One region of the Streptomyces sp. NPDC027962 genome, then DNA from elsewhere that is predicted to be linked to it. Evidence: riboswitches for the same ligand, from Rfam matches in the RefSeq annotation. Region 1 holds a riboswitch; each other region holds the start of a gene.

Region 1 (4,785 bases):
CACGTTCAGGCCCATCGTGCGGGCGTAGTCCTCGCCGAGCAGCAGGGCGTTCAGCCTCTTGGTGGTCAGCAACGCGGCCACCAGTCCGGTGCCGATGACGGGCAGCATCACCGCGAGGTCCGGCCAGGTGGTGGCACTGAAACTGCCCAGTCCCCACACCACGAACTGCTGCGCCCGCTCGGGTTGGGCGTACACGAGCATCACACTGACCACTGCGGTGGCCGCCGAGCCGATCATCACTCCGATGACGAGCAGGGTGACCGCCGAACGCACCCAGCGCGACAGGAGCAGCACGAGCGCCAGCACGGCTCCGGCCCCGAGCGATCCGGCGAGCACCACACCGATGCGCCCCAGCCCGGCCAGGTCACCGGTGAAGCTTCCGGCAACGCCTCCTGTACTGACCACGACCGCCGCGACGCCCATGCTCGCCCCCGAACTCACCCCCAGGGAGAAGGGGTCGGCGAGAGCGTTGCGGAACAGTGTCTGCATCTGGACGCCGGCCACGGCGAGAGCCGCGCCCACGGCGGTGGCGGTCAGCGCACGGGGCAGCCGCACCTCCCCGACGATGACGGTCCACCGGGGATCGGCTCCCGGGTCGCCCATGAGGACGCGCATCACGTCACCGACGGGCACCTGGTAGGAGCCGACGGCGATCGTGAGGACGAACAGTGCCGCAGTGCCGACGGCCAACGCGCCGACTACGACCGTGCGTCGACGCCGTGTTGCCGGCAGATGCGGAGCCACGGCCGGTGGTGCCGCCGTTCGGGCGGTCACGCCTTGGGCACCTTGGCGTAGAAAGTGAAGTTGTGGTCTTCGGCCTGATCCGGGTGGAGGAGTGCGAAGAGGTCGGCAAGGACCAGATCGGGGCGCAGCACGCCTCGTTCGTAGAAGTCGTTGCCGCCGCCCGGCGGCTGGGCCTTCGTGTTCGTCCACACCTCGCCGGACCTCACGGCGCGGAGGTTGCCGTACCGGCGGTCGGCCTCGAGTGCGGCGCCCGTCGACTTCCACTGTTCGCCGACCAGCCAGACCGGCGCATCACCGCCCTTGGCGTAGACCGCCTCGAAGTTCAACTGCAGGTTGCCGGTGCTCTTGTCGTCGGCCCACGGGTGGGTGCCGCCCGCGTCCTTGAGCAATTTCCCCAGGTAACTGCCGCCGGAGGGCATGCTCCACGTGCCCTGGTACATCGTGCCCGGCAGCACCTTGACGGGCTCGGCCCTGGAGACCGCGTCGGCCGCCTTGGCGGCGACCTTCGCGTAGTCGCTCTCGACCGTGTCGAAGACGTCACCGGCGCGCTTCTCCGCTCCGGTGAGTGCGGCCATCGCCTTGACCCACTCGGCGCGCCCCAGCGGGCTGGACTCCAGCCACTCGGCGTTGGCGACGACCGCGATGCCGGCCTGCCGCAGCTTCGGGTACTGAGGATCGTCGGTTCCCTGCGTCATCAGTACGTCGGGCCTGGCGCCGATGACCTGCTCGGCGTTGAGCGCGTTGTCCTTGGCGTACTCGGCGACCTTGCCCGACGTCACCCGCTCACGGACCTCCGCGGAGCTGATGAACGCTCCGTTCGCCACACCGGTGAGCACCGGGAGGGTGCCGGTATCCGTCAGCAGTGGCAGGTGTGTCGTCGACGCGGAGTACAGGCTCTTGATCGGCACCGTGATCTGCTGTGCCTCGGCCAGGTCACCGGTCAGCTTCGGCTTGGGCGCACCGCACTTGATCAGGACGTAGGACTCCGGTTTCCCCTTGGGGAACGGCTCCTTCACCGTCAGGACCTGGTAACTCCTTTCGTAGCGGAGGGAGAAGTTCTCGGCGTGCTCCACCGTGGACTTGACCGGGAAGTAGTCCTTGGCCGGGTCGAAGTCGTCGATGCAGCCGCCGTCTTCGGAAGCGCGGGAGTCCCCGGGCGGAGCGTCACCGTCACCGCACGCGGTGAGTGTGAGCCCCAGCGCGAGCAGAGCCGCGGCGAGGGCACGGCGGCGGACAGGGAGGGCTGGTCCTACGGGCACGAGGGCTCCTGGCATGCGTCGATGCGCGCCCGGTTCATCGGACGCGGAAAGGTGACCGAGAGGTGCACTCTCAGAAGGTCAGATCGTCAGAAGGTCAGAGGGCCCGGAAGCCGAAAGGGCGAAAGGCCGAAAAGGCGCCGGACGCCGGAAGGCCGTTCAGCGCCAGGCCGACACGGCCGCAGCGGCATTACGGCGCATCCGTACTCGACGGTCGGCCAGGAGGGGAAACTTCACGCAAGCACGTGGGCACACGAGTGCCACCGTCCTCTCTCGGGGAGATCCGCCCCGGTACGTCGAGGTGCGACGGCGTGAGTCTCCTGACTCGGGATCGATGCTTCCCCGGCCTTCCCACCCAGACGGGCGGTGGCTTCGGCGGAGTCGCTCCCCCTACACAGTGGCGGTACCGTGCCGGAATCTCACCGGCTTCCTCGTTCCGCCGTCGCTTGTCGGACGGAAGCATCCCAGATCACCGTCCCCCCGCACCACCCCCTACAACTGTGCGACGAACCACATGGCAGCCAACTCGCATGCACGGCAGGGGCCGAGAGGCGTGTCGCACCTCGACGTCCGGTACGTGAGCCGCTGCATCCGTGTTCCACCGGCTGCTTCTGGGGTGGCGGTGCAGGTGGTTCTTCCCGATGCCAAGGGCACGGGAGCGGAGCGGTCCAGGAAGCCGAAGCCACCCGTGATGACGATCCTCATGCGTAGTCCTCACGGTAGTTGTCGAGCCGGCCGAGCCCCCCGCTGCCGGCGCGGGGGCGGTACTCGCAGCCGATCCACCCGTCGAAGCCCAGGGCGTCGACGACGTCGAACAGGTGGCGGACGCCGAGTTCGCCCAGGTCGGGCTCGTGGTGGTCGGGAACGCCCGCGATCCGCAGATGGCCGACGCGGCCGGTCGGCAGGTCGCGTCGCAGGGCCGTGGTGAGGTCGCCCTCGACGATCTGGCAGTGGTAGAGGTCGGGTTGCACCTTGGGATTCGCGGCGCCCACCTCCCGCACCACGGCGTGGGCTCGGCCTGCCTGTGCAGGAAGTACCCCGGCATGTCACGGCCGTTGATGGGCTCGATCAGGATGTCGACGCCCACCGCCGCGGCTTGTTCCGCGGCGTGGGCGAGGCTGGCCAGGCAGGTGTCGCAGGCTTCGGCGAGTTCCGCCGGCTGAGCGTCCGGCGGCACCGGACCGGGCATGACGTGCACCCGCGGGCAGCCCAGCGCCGCGGCGTACTCGAGCGCCCTGTCGATCCCGGAGCGCACCTCCGCCTCGCGGCCGGGGCAGTGCGCATCAGCCACGCCTTGGGGTCGCGGAAGTCGTCCCAGACCCGGCCGTGCACCGTCTGGTGCGCGGCGTCGTCGGCGATCGCCGCTCCACGACGGCCTTCCCGCCGTCGGTGAGCACTTGGCGCTGCGCACGCCGTTGTCGAGGTGGAACAGCGTGGCGACACCGATGACGAGCGCGGGGATCGCCTCGAGCAGGAACATCCCCTGCCCGCCCTGCCCGCCCTGCCGGCCGTTCGCGCCGTGGAACCGCTCCATGATCCAGCCGGAGAGCGGGTCGCCGAAGATGCCGGCCACCGGGATGGCGGACATGAACATCGCGCGGCCCGCAGGCTACGGGCCATTCCGGGCCCCATGGCTCCGAGGCCCGCCAGGCCCACGCGCGGCCGTACCGGCCTGTCCTCCCCCTTCGTGTCCGCCCTCGCCTTGCTGTGCCGTCCGGGCGTGGCCCGGCCTTCGGGTTCGTGCAGCGATCGGGTCGTATGATGACCTGATGGCATGCGTATGCCGTGACGTCCGTCATATCGGGTGGCCGTCGGCCGGCCGGTCGCCGGTCACCTGCCCCGAATCCGCGAGTTTCGCCCTGGCCGCCCCGGGCACCCGTGCGCCCCTGGTCCTGCGGCACACCGCAGATCCGGCGCAGCCCGCCGGCCGGAGGCCTTCGCCCAGCCGGGTCACGGAGGTTCCAGGGCGAGCGTCGAGTGGAACTTTCCAGCGATGCCCGTCGCTGCGACGGAGCACCTGACGGCTCAGCCGAACGAAGCACGGAGGCACCATGAACGCAGACGCCAACCCGGACGACAGGGTGACACCCGACAGCCGGCTCCACACCGGCTCGGAGGGAGAGGTGACCGCGGAGGACGTGGTTCTCGCCTCGGGCCGCGAGATCACGCCGAAGAGCCTGGCGTGGGCGGAGCGCCGCCTGGCGGAGAAGGGCCGCGCCGCACTCGACGAGCTGCTTCCCTGAGGGGCGCGTTCCACTCGGCGGGTTGCTTCCCCGCGGGACGAGCCTGCCTGCGGGACGAGCTGTGTCCCTGAGGGACGAGCCGCTTCCCTGCAGGGCGAGTCGCTGCGCCCCTGAGGTTCGAGCGGTGCCGTCCCGCGGTGCGAAACCGTCGGTGCCGGCCGAGCGCTGCCTCGTGGGCGGGGCACCGGCGCCGGGGACGTGTCAGCCCGCGTCGCCCGACACGATCATCTCCGCCCACACCTGCTTTCCGCCGCTGAGCGGCACCGAGCCCCACGCCGCCGTCGTCGCCTCGACGATGAGCAGCCCGCGGCCGCCGGTCGCCTCCCAGTCCACGTTCGCCGGTTTCACAGGGCTGCGGGGTGAGGCGTCGTTCACCGCGATCCGCAGGCGGTCCGCGGACAGGGTCAGGTCCAGCCGCACCTCCCCCTGCGTATGCGCGATGGCGTTGGTGACCAGCTCGGACACCACCAGAAGGGCCCTGTCCTTCTCCTCGGCCAGACCCCAGGCGCGCAGGGTGCGGGCGGCGAAGCGGCGGGCGTGCT
Region 2 (4,785 bases), on a different contig from region 1:
GCTACCGTGCGGGGCAGATCGCCTCCGCCGGTCTGGTCTCCCTGGCGCACGGCACCAACGACGCCCAGAAGACGATGGGCATCATCACGCTGGCTCTCGTGGCCGGCAATGTGGTCGCCCCCGGTTCCAACCCTCCGCTGTGGGTCATCGTCTCCGCGGGTCTCGCGATCGCGCTCGGCACCTACCTCGGCGGCTGGCGCATCATCCGCACCATGGGCAAGGGCCTCACCGACCTCCAGCCGCAGCAGGGCTTCGCCGCCCAGACCAGCGCGGCCAGCGTCATCCTCGCCTCGTCGAACCTCGGCTTCTCCCTGTCGACGACCCACTCCTGCTCCGGTGCGGTCATGGGTGCCGGTCTCGGCCGCAAGGGCGGAGTGGTCCGCTGGTCCACCGCCACCCGGATGTTCGTGGCGTGGGGCCTGACCCTGCCGGCCGCGGGCCTCGTCGCGGCGGGCTCGGAGTACGTCACCAAGCAGGGTGACTGGGGTGTCGCGGCCGTCGCCGTCTTCCTGGTCGCCGCGTGCACCGCGATCTGGTTCGTCTCGCGCCGCCAGGTCGTCGACCACACCAACGTCAACGACGTCGACGGCACCGAGGAGCGTGCGGGCGTCGTCACGACCGCCATCGCGGCCGTCACCCCGCCGCCCGCCGGCGAAATCAAGACCACTATCCCGGCCCCGGCCGAGCCCGAGTCGGCACGTCCGGCCACGGTGTAAGGAACAGCATGAAGATCGACTGGGCAGCTCTCGGCTCCGTATTCGGCGTGAGCCTCGTCGCCACCGTCGCCCTGGTGGGCCTGTTCACCCTGGGCATCGTGGGCCTGACCAAGCAGGAGGCGGCCTCGCAGGCCGGAGGCTCCGGCGCACTGGCCCGCACGGGCGCTTACGCCTGCTTCGCGCTCTGCGCGGCAGCCGTTTCCTACGGGATCTATCTGATCGTCGTCTGACGACGGCCGGACCCTCGCGAGGCCGGGTCGAGGACACCTGCGGGTGCCTTCGACCCGGCCTTCGTGTGTCCACCGGTGTGGGGCTCGGCACACTGTCCCGCCGCAGGTCAATGGCGAGTTGACGGGCGTTCGCGCGCGTGGTGGACTGCCGGGGCCGATAACGGCGGCAGAAGAGGAAGTCCGGTGCGAATCCGGCGCGGTCCCGCCACTGTCACCCGGGAGCACGAACCCCGGGGAGCCAGGAACTCTCACCGCCGGTCACGTCGAACCAGGGCGCGGACCCTGAGTGAGGACTCGTCTCATGCCCGGCTGCGGTACAGCCCTGTCCGTCGGACGCCACTTCGGGGATCGCTGATCCCGTGCGTGCCGACCGAGTATTCGTGTACGGCGCCGCCGCCGGCCTCGCTGGTGACCTGCTCCTCGGCGATCCCCGCCGTGGGCATCCGGTCGCCGCGTTCGGACGGATGGCCGCCGCCCTCGAGCGTGTCCTGTGGCGTGACCACCGCGGCCGGGGCGCGCTGCACACCGCGGTGTGCGCGGGCGGCGCCGTCGCCGCGGCGACTCTGGCCGGCCGTGCCGTACGCCGCTCCCCCGCCGCGTCGATCGCGCTGACCGCCGTCGCCACGTGGGCGGTTGTCGGGGGCACGACGCTGGGGCGTGAGGCCTCGGCCATCGGCGACGCGCTGGCCGCCGGGGACGTCGAAGCGGCCCGTGAACGGCTGCCTCATCTGTGCGGGCGCGACCCGCAGACCCTGGACGAGCAGCAGATCGCCCGCGCCGTCGTCGAGTCCGTCGCGGAGAACACCTCCGACGCGGTCGTGGGAGCCCTCGTGTGGGGCGCGCTGGCCGGCGTGCCCGGCCTTGTCGGCTTCCGTGCGGTCAACACCCTGGACGCGATGGTGGGCCACAAGTCGCCCCGCTACCGGCGCTACGGCTGGGCATCGGCGCGCCTGGACGACGTGGCGGGCTGGCCCGGCGCACGGCTGACCGCGATCCTGGCGGCCGTGAGCGGGCCGGATCCGCGGGGGGCGGTACGGGCCTGGCGGGCCGACGCGGGCAAGCACCCCAGTCCCAACGCGGGCCCGGTCGAAGCGTCGTTCGCCGGCGTGCTGGGGGTGCGGCTGGGCGGCACCCTCTCGTACGGCGGCCGGGTCGAGCACCGGCCGGTTCTCAACGGCGACGGCCGGGCGGTGGAGTTCGACGACATCGGGCGGGCGGTGCGGCTGTCGCGGCGTGTCGGCCTGCTGACCCTGGTGGTCTGTGCCACGGGGCGGATGCTGGGTGCAGGGCGCGGCGGAAGGAGGCCGGCATGACCGGTGGGGGGTTGCTGGTCGCCGGGACGACCTCGGACGCCGGCAAGAGCGTCGTCACGGCCGGGATCTGCCGCTGGCTGGTGCGGCAAGGGGTCAAGGTCGCGCCCTTCAAGGGGCAGAACATGTCCCTCAATTCGTTCGTGACACGTGAGGGCGCGGAGATCGGGCGCGCACAGGCCATGCAGGCGCAGGCCGCGCGCGTGGAGCCGACCGCCCTGATGAACCCGGTGCTGCTGAAGCCCGGCAGCGACCGTTCCAGCCAGGTGGTGCTGATGGGCAAGCCCGTGGGCGAGTTGAGCGCCCGCGGGTTCTTCGGGAAGACCGGCGGGGCATCCGCCGGGAAGGAACTGCGCGGCGGTCGGCGGCAGGAGTTGTTCGAGCCGGTCATGGCGTGCCTGGAGGAGCTGCGGGGCACGTATGACGCCGTGATCTGCGAGGGGGCGGGCAGTCCGGCCGAGATCAATCTGCGGCGCACGGACATCGTGAACATGGGCGTCGCGCGCGCGGCGGGGCTGCCGGTGCTGGTGGTCGGGGACATCGACCGGGGCGGGGTGTTCGCCCAGTTCTTCGGTACGACGGCGCTGCTGAGCCCCGAGGACCAGTCGCTCGTCGCGGGTTACCTCGTGAACAAGTTCCGCGGCGACGTGACCCTGCTCGAGCCGGGGCTCGACATGCTGCTCGGGCTCACCGGGCGGCGGACGTACGGCGTCCTGCCGTACGCGCACGGGCTCGGCATCGACGAGGAGGACGGGCTGCGGGTGTCGCTGCGCGGCGCCGTACGGGAGTCGGTGGTCGCGGCGCCCGTCGGTGAGGACGTGCTGCGGGTCGCGGTGTGCGCGGTGCCGCTGATGTCGAACTTCACCGACGTGGACGCGCTGGCCGCCGAACCGGGCGTCGTGGTGCGGTTCGTGGACCGCGCCGAGGAACTCGTGGACGCCGACCTGGTGGTCGTCCCGGGTACGCGCGGCACGGTCAAGGCGCTGGCGTGGCTGCGGGAACGCGGGCTGGCTGATGCCGTGGCCCGGCGGGCGGCGGAGGGACGGCCGGTGCTGGGCATCTGCGGCGGCTTCCAGGCGCTGGGCGAACGCATCGAGGACGACGTCGAGTCGCGGGCCGGCGCGGTCGCGGGGCTCGGACTGCTGCCCGTACGCGTGCGGTTCGCCCCGGACAAGACACTCACGAGACCCGTCGGCGAGGCACTCGGAGAGCGCGTCGAAGGGTACGAGATCCATCATGGCGTGGCCGAAGTCCTGGGCGGAGAGCCCTTCCTGGACGGCTGCCGGGTGGGCGCGGTGTGGGGCACGCACTGGCACGGGTCGCTGGAGAGCGACGGATTCCGGCGCGCGTTCCTGCGGGAGGTCGCGGCGCAGGCGGGCCGGCGCTTCGTGCCCGCGCCGGACACGAGCTTCGGGGCGCTGCGCGAAGAGCAGCTGGATCGGCTGGGGGACCTGATCGAGGAGCACACGGACACGGACGCGCTGCTGCGGCTCATCGAGGACGGGGCTCCGGAGGGGCTGCCGTTCGTGCCGCCGGGGGCGCCGTGAGGGGCCACGGCGGTCGTGCCCGGCCACGCCCCCCGGGCCCGGGCGATCCCCGCAAGGGCAGGGAGCACGTCGCCTCGTCCAGTCCCGGCGCGTCGAGGGGCGGACCATCCCCCGCATCGCGGGGAGTACATGACCACCATGCCGAACATCAGGCACCTGCCTTGCACCGATGCGCAGCCGCCACTCGAAGGAGTGATCGCCACATGAGCACCCGATTTCCGTTCACCGCAGTCGTCGGAATGGACGACCTGCGGCTGGCCCTGCTGCTCAACGCGGTGACCCCGGCCGTCGGCGGCGTGCTCGTGCGCGGTGAGAAGGGCACCGCGAAGAGCACCGCGGTACGTGCCCTCGCCGACCTGCTGCCCGACGTGCCCGTGGTCGCCGGGTGCCGGTTCTCCTGTGCGCCCGCCGCGCCGGACCCGTCGTGTCCGGACGGACCGCACGAGGCCGGGGCAGCCGTGGAGGCGCGGGCGGCGCGCATGGTGGAACTGCCCGTCGGGGCGTCCGAGGACCGGCTCGTGGGCGCGCTCGACATCGAGCGGGCGCTCTCGGAGGGCGTGAAGGCGTTCGAGCCCGGGCTGCTCGCCGACGCGCATCGCGGCATCCTCTATGTGGACGAGGTCAACCTTCTTCATGATCATCTCGTGGACCTCATGCTGGACGCCGCCGCCATGGGCGCCTCCTACGTCGAGCGCGAAGGCGTCTCCGTACGGCACGCCTCCCGCTTCCTGCTGGTGGGGACCATGAACCCCGAAGAGGGCGAGCTGCGGCCCCAGTTGCTGGACCGGTTCGGGCTCACCGTGGAGGTCGCGGCCTCCCGTGACCCCGATCTGCGGGTCGAGGTCGTCCGGCGCAGGCTGGCGTACGACGACGACCCGGCGGGCTTCGCGGCGCGCTGGGCCGGTGAGGAGGATGCGCTGCGCGCGCGGATCGTGGCGGCGCGGGAGCTGCTGCCGCATGTGGTCCTCGACGATGTGGCGCT
Region 3 (4,785 bases), on a different contig from region 1:
TCGACGGCGGCGGGGATTCGAGGCCGCCACCCTCGCCGCCGAGGCCACCCCGACACCGCTACCGGGCGCCGCCCGGCCTTGTTCCGTGTCGTCGAAGGACGAGGACGCCGCCCGTAAGGATCTGGCACGTCTGGTACGGCGAGTGGCTGCGCACCGTTCTGTGGCTGCTGTGACTCCCGGTCGCGGCACTGCTGCCGACCCCGGCTGCTGCCGCCCGCTCAGCGGGCTGAGCGCCTGGGCGCACCGACACGGCGCGAGTGCGTCTCCCTGCCGGGCTGGGCGGTCCGGGGCCGCCGGCCGGGTGGCCGCCCCCTGGCCGGCGCGGCCAGGACCGCCGGCGCCCTCGCCCTCACCGGCTGCGGGCGGGCACCGGATCGGGCAGCGGCGGTTCGGCGGACGGCAAGACGAAGCCCCAGCGCGGCGGGCAGTTCCGGGCCCTCTTCACCGGGGGCGGGGAACAGGAGACGATCGACCCGCACGCGGAGTCGCTGGCCATCGACATGGCCCGCACCAAGGCGCTGTTCGACCGGCTCGTGGAGTTGGACGGGAACATGGCGCCGGTGCCGAGGCCGGCCGAGAAGTGGGAGTCCAACGCCGACACGACGGTGTGGCGGTTCACCCTGCGGGACGCCACGTTCCACGACGGGAAGAAGCTCACCCCTGAGGACGTGCTCTTCAGCTTCGCCCGCATCCTTGACCCGAAGGCGACCACGCACTTCGCGCAGGGCCTGCTGTCGGTCGTCGACCTGAAGCAGAGCCGCGCCGCCGGTAAGAGCACCCTCGAACTCCGGCTGAACCGGCCGAGCGCCGAACTCCCCGGTCTGCTGGGCACGTTGGGCACCCCGATCGTCAGCTCCCGTTACTCCGACCCCGCCAAGCCGGCCGGCACCGGTGCGTTCCGGCTGAAGTCCTTCCAGGCCGGGGCGACGACGCGCGGCCGGTCCCGCCCCGCCACGGCACCGCGCACCCGGTCGAGCCGGGCCCGCAGCTCCGCCCGACGCCGGTGAGGGCCAAAGCCGCGAGATCCTACCGTGGCTGAAATCGTGCGCACCAGTGGCCGGTGGGCCGGGGCCCCTCGAGGCGCCCCGGCCCACACGACACCGTGGTCAGGAAGCGGCCAGCTCGCCGCGCACGGTGCGCGCGGCGGTGACCAGGTTCTCCAGGGAGGCCCGGGTCTCGGGCCAGGCGCGGGTCTTCAGGCCGCAGTCGGGGTTGACCCACAGTCGTTCGGCCGGGATCGCCTTCAGGCCCGTGCGCAGCAGCGCGGCGGCCTCCTCCGTGCTGGGAACGCGCGGCGAGTGGATGTCGTACACACCGGGACCGGCCTCGCGCGGGTATCCGTGGGCGGCGAGTTCGCGGGCGACCTGCATGTGGGAGCGGGCCGCCTCCAGGCTGATGACGTCGGCGTCGAGGTCGTCGATGGCTTGGACGATGTCGCCGAACTCGGCGTAGCACATGTGGGTGTGGATCTGGGTGTCCGGGCGGACGCCGGCGGTGGTGAGCCGGAAGGCTTCCGTAGCCCATGCCAGATAGCCAGAGTGGTCCGCGGCGCGCAGCGGCAGCGTCTCGCGCAGTGCGGGCTCGTCCACCTGGATCACCGATGTGCCCGCGGCCTCCAGGTCGTTCACCTCGTCGCGCAGGGCGAGGGCGACCTGGCGGGCCGTCTCGCCGAGGGGCTGGTCGTCGCGGACGAAGGACCAGGCCAGCATCGTGACCGGGCCGGTGAGCATGCCCTTCACAGGGCGCGAGGTGAGGGACTGGGCGTACGACGTCCAGCGCACCGTCATCGGCTCGGGCCGCGAGATGTCGCCGGCCAGGATCGGCGGGCGGACGTACCGGGTGCCGTAGGACTGGACCCAGCCGTGCTGGGTGGCGAGGTAGCCGGTGAGCTGCTCGGCGAAGTACTGGACCATGTCGTTGCGTTCGGGCTCGCCGTGCACCAGGACGTCGATGCCGGTCTTCTCCTGGAAGGAGATGACCTCCTGGATCTCCGCCTTGATGCGTTCCTCGTAGCCGGCGGTGTCGATCCGCCCGGCGCGCAAGTCCGCCCGCGCGACGCGCAGTTCGCCGGTCTGCGGGAACGACCCGATGGTAGTGGTCGGCAGCAGCGGCAGCCCGAGATGGCCGCGCTGGGCCGCGGCACGTTCGCCGTACGGCTGGGACCGGCGCGTGTCGGCGTCCGTGACGGCCTCGGCACGGTTGCGTACGGCCGGGTCGCGGGTGATCGGCGAGCCCGCGCGGGAGGCCAAGTCGGCGCGATTGGCGGCGAGTTCGGCGGTGATGGCGTCGGTGCCCTGGGCGAGGCCCCGCCCGAGGGTGACGATCTCGGCGGTCTTCTGCTTCGCGAAGGCCAGCCAGCGCAGGATCTGCGGCTCGATGTCCCACTCGGACGCGGTGTCGAGCGGCACGTGGAGGAGGGAGCAGGAGGCGGCGACGTCGACCCGGTCCGCCAAGCCCAGCAGGGTGCCGAGGATGGACAGGGACTTCGACAGATCGTTGATCCAGATGTTGCGGCCGTTGACGACACCGGCGACCAGTCGCTTGCCGGGCAGACCGCCGACGACGGCGAGCGCGTCCAGGTTGGCCGCGGCGGCCTCGGTGAAGTCCAGGGCGAGGCCCTCGACCGGGGCCTTCGCCAGCACCGGCAGTGCCTTGCCGAGCCGGTCGAAGTACGAGGCGACCAGCAGCTTCGGCCGGTCGGTCAGCGCCCCGAGGTCGCAGTAGGCGCGCTCGACGGAGTTCAGTTCCGCAGGGAAGCGGTCCTGCACGAAGGCGGGCTCGTCCAGCTGCACCCACTCGGCGCCAGCCACGCGCAGGTCGGCGAGCACCTCGGCGTACACCGGCAGCAGACGGTCGAGCAGGGTCAGCGGTTCGAAGTCCGTGGGGACGCCCGGTGCGGGCTTGGCGAGGAGCAGGTAGGTGACGGGGCCGACCAGGACCGGGCGGGCGGTCAGGCCCAGCGCCAGGGCCTCCTTCAGCTCGGCGACCTGATTCGTCGAGTCTGCCGTGAACACGGTGTCCGGGCCCAACTCGGGCACGAGGTAGTGGTAGTTGGTGTCGAACCACTTGGTCATTTCCAGCGGCGCGACGTCCTGGGTGCCACGGGCCATGGCGAAGTAGCCATCAACGGCGTCGGCCTCGACGGCGGCGCGGTGGCGCTCGGGGATCGCGCCGACCATGACGGTGGTGTCGAGGACGTGGTCGTAGTACGAGAAGTCACCGGTCGGCACTTCGTGGATGCCGGCGTCGGCGAGCTGCCGCCAGTTGGCGGCGCGCAGGTCGGCGGCTGTGGAGCGGAGGGCGTCGGCGGTGACGCGGCCATTCCAGTAGCCCTCGATCGCTTTCTTCAGTTCCCGGTTCTGTCCCTGGCGGGGGTAGCCGTAGACGGTGGCCCGTGCTGCCGCGGCTGCGGACTTGCTGGTCACGGAGATCTCCTTCGCGAGACGATTCCCTGAGATCCCGGAGACGGGACGAGAACGCGAAGGGATGACGAACCGGACGGAACCGACCTCGCGCGACAAAGCGCGGTCGTCCGCCTGGTATGTACGCCGACCCGCCCTCGAGGTCACCGAGATCTCCGTGCGCGGAATGGTCCGCGCACGGGCAGTTGGCAGGTCTTCGGACTCGCGAGCACGTCCTCCTGGCCGGAGGACACCTACTGGCCGTCGCTTCCCAGGTCCGGTACGTCGGGCCCAGTGCGTATGACGGCGGTCGTTCCCGCTCACCGCTGCGGGGCAGTCCCGGATTCCCACCGGGTTCCCTCTTGCGACGCCCCGCCTGGCGGACGGGGCGAACCAGCTGCTCCGGCCACCCTAGGGGGTGTCGCCCCTCAGCCGTCCAGGATCTGGAAGGTGACACAGAGCACGTCGGAGGAGGAACGCCGAGGGGCGGGAAGCGCCGCGCTCGCGCTTCTCGCCCTTCCCCTGTCCACCGCCGGGACCCTCACCCCGGCGGCCGTGCGGGCCCCTCAGCCCGCGTCGTACCAGGCCCTCAGCCCTGGTCGTAGGTGTGGAAGCCCCGGCCGGTCTTTCGGCCCAGCAGTCCTGCCTCCACCATCCGCTGGAGCAGCGGGGGAGGGGCGTAGAGGGGTTCCTTGAACTCGTCGTAGAGCGACTCGGCGACGAACGCGACGGTGTCCAGGCCGATCAGGTCGGCGAGTTTCAGCGGGCCCATGGGGTGGGCGCAGCCGAGCTCCATGCCGGTGTCGATGTCGGTGGCGGTGGCGAAGCCGGATTCGGCCTGCACCGGCGGCGATCATCGCCTTGGTCAGCTCGAAGGCGTTCAGCGGGCCGCCGAAGCCGGCCTCCGCGTCCGCGACGATCGGCGCCAGCCAGTCGGTCGTGTCGCCGGCGTTCTCGGCGGTGGCGATCTGGTCGGCGCGCAGCAGCGCGTTGTTGATCCGACGCACCACCTGCGGGACGGAGTTGGCCGGGTAGAGACTCTGGTCGTAGTAGGTGTGGCCTGCCTGGTTGGCGTCGGCGGCGACCTGCCAGCCGGACAGGTAGATCGCCTGCAGGCCCGCCTTGACCTGCTGGACCGCCTGACCGCCGGTGAGCGCGCCGAGGGCGTGGATGTAGTCCCGCTCGTGCAGCTGCCGCCACAGCCGCTCGGCGCCGGGCCGGCGGCACCTGCCCGCTGTGGAACGTGTACGAGTCCTTCGCCGCCCCCGGCCGCATCCACGTCCAGGTGGCCGAGATGCCCGACGGGCAGCGCTACCTGTGGACGGCCCGCGCGGTCACCCGGCACCGCGGCGGCTGGGGCGAACCCGGCAAGACGTACGCGATC

Evidence for each region. Region 1 has a riboswitch for cobalamin ahead of ACZ4SA_RS09125 (ABC transporter substrate-binding protein). Riboswitches for the same ligand answer to the same signal wherever they lie in the genome.
Region 2: linked by a shared signal. The riboswitch ahead of ACZ4SA_RS31600 (cobalamin biosynthesis protein) and the one ahead of ACZ4SA_RS09125 (ABC transporter substrate-binding protein) in region 1 are both predicted to bind cobalamin.
Region 3: linked by a shared signal. The riboswitch ahead of metE (5-methyltetrahydropteroyltriglutamate--homocysteine S-methyltransferase) and the one ahead of ACZ4SA_RS09125 (ABC transporter substrate-binding protein) in region 1 are both predicted to bind cobalamin.

What each region holds. Positions count from the first base shown of each region.
Region 1 covers NZ_JBVHTA010000007.1:94,984-99,768, reverse strand. The annotation lists gene ACZ4SA_RS09130 (FecCD family ABC transporter permease) at 1-774, opposite strand, end outside; gene ACZ4SA_RS09125 (ABC transporter substrate-binding protein) at 771-2,003, opposite strand; cobalamin riboswitch at 2,299-2,472, opposite strand; gene ACZ4SA_RS09120 (TIM barrel protein) at 2,702-2,992, opposite strand; partial or broken gene ACZ4SA_RS09115 (hypothetical protein) at 3,088-3,480, opposite strand; gene ACZ4SA_RS09110 (hypothetical protein) at 4,052-4,243, shown strand; gene ACZ4SA_RS09105 (SpoIIE family protein phosphatase) at 4,445-4,785, opposite strand, start outside.
Region 2 covers NZ_JBVHTA010000048.1:20,495-25,279, forward strand. The annotation lists gene ACZ4SA_RS31590 (inorganic phosphate transporter) at 1-716, shown strand, start outside; gene ACZ4SA_RS31595 (hypothetical protein) at 725-946, shown strand; cobalamin riboswitch at 1,071-1,216, shown strand; gene ACZ4SA_RS31600 (cobalamin biosynthesis protein) at 1,306-2,259, shown strand; gene ACZ4SA_RS31605 (cobyric acid synthase) at 2,256-3,803, shown strand; gene ACZ4SA_RS31610 (putative cobaltochelatase) at 4,007-4,785, shown strand, end outside.
Region 3 covers NZ_JBVHTA010000010.1:38,620-43,404, reverse strand. The annotation lists gene ACZ4SA_RS12225 (ABC transporter substrate-binding protein) at 258-1,007, shown strand; gene metE (5-methyltetrahydropteroyltriglutamate--homocysteine S-methyltransferase) at 1,107-3,425, opposite strand; cobalamin riboswitch at 3,605-3,801, opposite strand; partial or broken gene ACZ4SA_RS12215 (3-hydroxyacyl-CoA dehydrogenase family protein) at 3,991-4,239, opposite strand; partial or broken gene ACZ4SA_RS12210 (isocitrate lyase) at 4,232-4,621, opposite strand; partial or broken gene ACZ4SA_RS12205 (short-chain fatty acyl-CoA regulator family protein) at 4,615-4,785, shown strand, end outside.